Regions from separate parts of the Paenibacillus sp. FSL W8-0187 genome, predicted to be linked through region 1. Evidence: a T-box and tRNA genes for the amino acid it is inferred to sense, from the RefSeq annotation. Region 1 holds a T-box; the other holds one or more tRNA genes.
The links. A T-box is a leader RNA that pairs with one kind of tRNA and senses whether it is charged. The one in region 1 lies ahead of metG (methionine--tRNA ligase), so its partner is inferred to be a tRNA-Met.
Positions count from the first base shown of each region.

Region 2: it encodes a tRNA-Met, which carries the amino acid that the T-box ahead of metG (methionine--tRNA ligase) is inferred to sense. The anticodon was not compared.

Region 1 covers NZ_CP150206.1:291,629-294,908, reverse strand. The annotation lists gene metG (methionine--tRNA ligase) at 1-1,364, opposite strand, end outside; T-box leader at 1,411-1,680, opposite strand; gene MKY48_RS01345 (isopeptide-forming domain-containing fimbrial protein) at 2,048-3,280, opposite strand, start outside.
Region 2 covers NZ_CP150206.1:2,298,505-2,301,784, reverse strand. The annotation lists gene MKY48_RS10155 (hypothetical protein) at 1-336, opposite strand, end outside; tRNA gene MKY48_RS10150 (tRNA-Ile) at 1,346-1,419, opposite strand; tRNA gene MKY48_RS10145 (tRNA-Met) at 1,475-1,551, opposite strand; gene MKY48_RS10140 (hypothetical protein) at 1,634-1,798, opposite strand; gene MKY48_RS10135 (hypothetical protein) at 1,999-2,763, opposite strand; gene MKY48_RS10130 (hypothetical protein) at 2,896-3,280, opposite strand, start outside.

The sequences.
Region 1 (3,280 bases):
TGTTCATCAAAATATTTGTTCGCCAGGCGCACCACGCTGAAGATTGACTCCAACGCTTCCTTCAGTCGCCCATCCTCAATGAGCGCCCCGGACTCGCAGTACAATGCCTCAACCCTGCTCTGCCACTCTTCAGATATACAGCCCTCGGGCACTTTCCCCTCAAACGATTTATTCACAAACACCAAAGTACGGTTGACGAAATTCCCAAACGCACCAAGAAGCTCGCCATTGTGGCTGTGAATGAACTCCCTCCAGGAGAAATCCGTATCCCGCTTCTCGGGGCCGTTCGCTATGAGGAAATAACGAATCGAGTCCGGCTGGTAACGGCTTAACAGGTCCGGCACCCATATGGCCCAATTCCGACTGGTCGAGAACTTCTTCCCTTCCAGCGTCATGTACTCGCAAGATATGATTCGGTCCGGCAAGTGCAGACCCCCGGCCCCCTTCAGCAAGGCAGGCCAGATCAACGTATGAAACGGAATGTTGTCCTTCCCATGAACATAGTAAGCCGTAACCTCGCCCCGTCCCTTGCGCCAAAAGGATTCCCAATCGCCGCCCGTTTCCGCGGCCCACTGCTTGCTGGCGGATAAATAGCCGCTTACCGCTTCGATCCAGACATAGATTTTCTTATCCTCAAAGCCCGGAACTGGGACATCCACGCCCCAGGTCAGATCCCGCGTAGCTGCCCGGTCCTGGAGCCCTTCCTCCAAGTATCTTCGGGTCAATTGCACCGCATTGTCCCGCCAGCCATGAGCGTTATTCAAATCATCCGTCAGCTCACCCTGAAAATGCGACAGCGATACGTAAAAATGCTCGGTAGGACGCTCCACCGGAGGGTTTCCGCAAATTTTGCAGGCCCTGTTCGTCAGGTCGGACGGATCAAGTATCGTGGAGCAGGCGTCGCACTGATCGCCACGGGCCCTGCTGCCGCATACGGGGCAGTCTCCTTCCACGTAGCGGTCCGGCAAAAACCGCTGATCGGTTTCGCAATACGTTTGCTTCATGGTTTTTCGATACAAATGGCCGTTTTCCAGCAGCTTCAGAAACAGCTCCTGCACCACGGCGTGATGAAACGCCTGATCGGTTCGCGTGTATAAGTTGTAGGAGAAACCCAGCCGTTCGAAGCAATCCACAAACTCCCCATGGTACCGATCCGCAATATCCCCCGGAGCCACGCCCTCCTGAATGGCTTGAACCGCCACGGGCGTTCCATGACAATCACTGCCGGATACGTACAAGACTTGATCGCCTTTCGCGCGGAAATAACGTGCCAATACGTCTCCAGGCAACAGGCTTGCAAGCCTCCCCAAATGTAAGGACCCATTGGCATAAGGCCAGGCACCGCCGATAAAAATGTTCGTCATGTCAATCTTCCTCCTTTTTTTTGACAACAAAAAAAGCCCTCATCCCAAAAGGGACGAGAGCTTGCCGCTCACGTGGTACCACCCAATTTCATTCATGCCTTGCGGCATTCACCTCTTCGGGTACGACGCCATATATCGCGTGTATACCCTAGCACGTTAACGGGTGCGGGATCCGGTACAGCCTACAACCCTTACAGGGTTTCGGTGTACAGCTCAGAGACCATATTCCCCAGGTTCGTTCCTTACCCCTTTTCACCGGCCGGGGCTCTCTGTTCAAAGACGTCGCCAAGGTACTCTTTCTCTTCATTGCTTTTGTCTAAGGTTATTCAAGTTACTGGAAATCATACCCGAACACTGCTCTTGGTGTCAAGTGGGTGTATAGCAAAAGCCAACCGGATCTTAAGCCTCATTTTTGCAGTGTTTTCTTGCTTCGTGTCGGTTTTAATCACTTGGTATCGAAAAAAAGCGCTTCATGCGCTTTGACTCTATTAGAAATGGTGTGCTGAGTAAGAGTGAGAACTGGACATAATATGGCTGTCGAGAAAGTCTCGACAGTCTGAAGAAGTGTGTTCCTCTCTGAGAGACTACGTCTACAATGACCATTTCTCCTTTAAAAGGATACTTATACAATAAACAGCTGCCCCCCAAGTCAAATTCACCTGGGGGGCAGCTGTTTCTTTAGCCTATGCTTTTTTTCTTCTTCTGAGCAGAAGCAAGCCTGCAAGAAGCAGAATAGCTCCGGCTACCATGTAGCTGTACATATTCGTAGCCGTATTCGGTAGTTTATTTCCGTTAAGCTGGTTCGTTGCCTGATCTCCAGATTGAGCCGGATCTTGTGGAGTCGAATCCGATACGCCCAATGTTGAATCGTTATGATCGTCCGGTGTTTGTGACCCGGTGTTCGAATCCCCGTCGGAATCTCCATCCGTGTCTTCATTCGAGCCTTCGTTCGAATTCCCGTTCGGGTCTTCATTCGAATCTCCGTCGGAATCTCCCGTTCCACCCGGATTCGGATTGTTACCATCATGGTTCTCGTTGTCCGTCACTTCGATGACATTCGATGGCTTCTCCGGACTTGTCACATTATCACCCGTGACTTCACCGATGTTCTCGATCGATTTACCGGCTTGTCCCGCCTTGACGGTTGCCTTGAACTCAATCGTATGCCATTCGGTATCGGCAATCCGTCCAAAGGTACCACTCACTTTGCCGTTAACATACTGGCCTTTGTCGCCATCTGCGTTGTCGGTGACGGAAACGCCATCCACCTTCAGGCTGCCTGCTACATACGCAAGCCCTTCTGGCAGGATGTCGGCAATCACAAGGTTGGACACATAGCTGCCGCTAACGGTATTGCGTGCCGAGATCGTATACTCCATCGTATCGCCGACCGCGGTGCTGCCGCCATTCAGATCCCGCGACGTCTTCCGTGACTCGATGACTGGGGAAGGCGTAGTCGGTGGTGTTACAGGCGGCGTGACCGGTGGATTTGGATCTACCGGTGGATTGACTGGTGGATCGATTGGCGGATCAACCGGTGGGTCCACTGGCGGTGTGCCACCGTTCTCAACCACAATCTCATCCGTTGGCCGGCTCGGTTGATCGATGTTGTCCCCGGTAATCTCCCCGGTATTTCGGATCGACTCTCCGGCGTTTGCTACGATCTTCGCCCGGAACTCCAGCGTATGCCATTTCGTATCCCATACATCCCCAACGTGACCGACGACCTGACCTGAAGCATAATGACCTTTGTCGCTATCCTTGTCATCGGTGACCGAAACGCCGTCTACCTTCAAGCTGCCCGGAATATATTCCAGACCTGCAGGCAGCGTATCGGTGATTACCAGATTGGCCATGTACGTATCGCCTATTACCGTTCTTGTCCGTATCGAATAGATTGCGGTATCGCCGACTTC
Region 2 (3,280 bases), 2.0 Mb from region 1:
CTCAATATCGTCTCTAATCGTAAATCTTCTGGCGACCACAGCAGCGGGACCGTTAGGGTCATTTCTTCCCCAAACGTAGGATTCACCAGCTTGTGGCGCTACCCAGGCAGGATTCCGCTCGATTTCAAGTGCGTTTACCCAATTTCGATTCGTGCTGATTATCCTATTTCTTTGGTTAATAACAACTGGTACTTGTGCATTCAATGCTCTTTGCGCGGCAATCATCGTCCTCATTGCCTTTGCAACGCTACTCGAACGGATTCCGGAATGTCTCTTAGGTGCATGCAGTTGTTTCACCGTATGATTTCCCATTTTTCTGACTGTTCTTTTTGGCAATTCGTGTTCCCTCCTTTTTAATTATCAAATCCTTAACATATATATGAGTACATGGATTCAATGGATATGGACAAATGATTAGTCAAATCGCTCAATTTCCTCAAATGAAAATAGTCCCCCGTAAAAACGGAGATCTGTCTCACATTTTGCAACCAGCTACATAGAGTTCTTGCCGATCGTCCAGGTCAACAACTGACACCTCCAGCTCTGATAGCCCAGCTCATGAACCATGATCTTATACCGTTGATGCCCTGTTGGTTTCTATATATGGATGCACGACAAATAAGGGGCACACGCCAACGCTGTGCCCCTTCTCTACTATTTTCTGCCCTTGTCACGATTCATGTGTTCGCAGACAAATAAACATGCCTTACAGCACTGATCTCCTCGTTGTTTGATGTTCGGTTTATGTACAATGAACTTAATCCAAAAACGGGGACGGAAAGTAGCCGTCCCCGTTTACCGAATTGGGGATACCGCATGGGTGCAGTATCGTAATTGCTGAATTAAATTAAATCAAATCAATGAATGCTTCATTCAGGTGCTTAGTTAAATCCAAAAAGTTCCCAAGATAATAACCAAGAGAATAAATAAAACCAGAACAGTACCTACTGGATTCCCGTATCCGCCGTAACAAGATTTTTCGTAACTCACCGATATTTACCTCCTTGTTTTGTGGAATGGTACAGTTTATGTACATAGACGGACTTAGTCTGGACATTTCGGCAATCATGATCAGAATGTGCTAATGTACCATAAATAGGACTGGGAGGGGTTCCTCACATCGCGGTCTACTTGAAGAACGGACGTATTAGCCATACTCTCAGTGCCTTCAGCTATCTGAAAGTCGCAGTTGAACACCTTGGAATGACCACAGCAATGTTCAATGAACGATACTGTCGATCAATAGCTGCCGTTAGCAAATGCGTTTTTCACCATAGTTTTTCACTCAACTAAACAGTCCTATAAACAGCAAAAAACCCTTGCATCGCAAGGGTTTTCGATAAAGTGGGCCCTGAGGGACTCGAACCCCCGACCAGTCGGTTATGAGCCGACCGCTCTAACCAACTGAGCTAAGGGCCCTGAACATACATGTACACATAAACATAAGGACGTCATACATACATCGTTTAAAAATTGGTTGCGGGGGCAGGATTTGAACCTGCGGCCTTCGGGTTATGAGCCCGACGAGCTACCGAACTGCTCCACCCCGCGTCAATGCTGTATCAAACAGCGACAAGAATAAATATACACCATTCCCCTACAACAAGTCAAGTGCTGTTTTAATGGAATTTTCTCAAGGCATAAACCGCACGCCATAGCGACCCTTTTTGGAACGGTAAACCTCCACCATCCGCGGATCATGGTACCCGAACAGCCAGCCATCCTGCTCCAAACGTTTAGCGAAGCAGCCCGCCTGAAATTTGCTTGTATACAGCTTTCCGTAATATACCCAGTTCATCCTATGCGACTCCTTACCCGAATGATAATGTAATGCTGTCATATTATATCCAAACTTCCACAAAAAAACCGAAATCCAACAAACTTCTTTTGCGGCTGCTCAAGCGCCAGAATTTGCTTGCGACCGTAGATCACCAGCTTCTTCTTGCCTTCTTTCAAAAATGACAATCGATCCGTTTGGCTGCTGTTGTTGCGTCGTAATTATCCTCTCCTTTTCTTGCTCCTCCGGTGCGGTGCCGCAGGCATACGGCCCCGGTTCATTTTGTTCAGAAACGCGGCGTTCCGCTGCTTCTTCGGCAATCCCAGTACGGGATAATGAGCTTTCAGCTTATCCATATTGTCCTGGATGAACTTATACCGATGAATGAAAACAACGGCCATGTACAGACCGAGAATTAACAGAACAGAAAAGGCCGCTATCCCCATCACAAATCCGCCAAGATCGCCGGTTACCGCAACCACTACGTAATACCCAGTGTAACCGATAGCCGCAAACAGCAGGGCCGCTTTGCCCGCTTTTCCAACGCCGCCTTTGCGCTCCATGGACTGGTAAGCCCCTTGCTGCAGTGCTCTGAAATACAACACATAAAAAACGAAGATGAGCAAAAGCATCACCGCTGCCGAGCTAAGCCCATACCCGATGGATTCAACTCGGGCCATGTCATACATCATTTTGAGTATAGCGATCTCACAAGTGACCGCCACCGCCAACCCGTATATCCCCAAGTACAGCACAAAACCGACCTCAGACCGGTACGGATTTACACTCAGGCCAATCCCCCATAGCAGCATAACCACCCACAGCGCCGCAGCTACATACATGTATATCGACATCATCGGCGCCGCCAACGTGACCAGTGCAGGGATCAGCATAATGAATAAAAAACATACAATGCCGCCCCGAATCTGCTCGGCAGGGATTAGCCGGAAATGAAACTGTTCTTCCTCTGAAATCTTTGTGCTCATCTTGCCACTCCCCTTATTGCCCCGCTCTTGTTCACGTTGATATTCGTGACCAGATTCCCCGCCGTTTGTCACATTGGCTCGCATATCCGCGCCTGTCTTTCTCAAGCCAGACACCCTTGTTGGTTCAGCATTTCAGGTACTACACTTAATGCGCTCAATCACCGCGCCAAGCTCCCGTATGATTTCCGTTACCGTGGCGCCCCAAATTTGATCCTGTTCGCCTTCATTGCGAATTAGCCAATTGGAATGCTGTCCTCTCAACAGTTCGATTCCCTGTATTCGGCAGTTCAGATCCGGACAATAGTACGCTGTAAAGGTAGCGTATCTCTCCGGATGGCTGACACAATCGGCCAAGGCGGAGACAACCGATTCCGGGTAGCCTTGGGCAAGCAAGTACTTGCGAGGCTCCTGCTCCCCTTGCTCGGCACTCATCCATTGCTGAAACCAGCCTTTAGGCATTGCCAATAGAGCTGTATCACGGTTCTTCCGATCCTCCAGCTGCAGATGATTGATGATT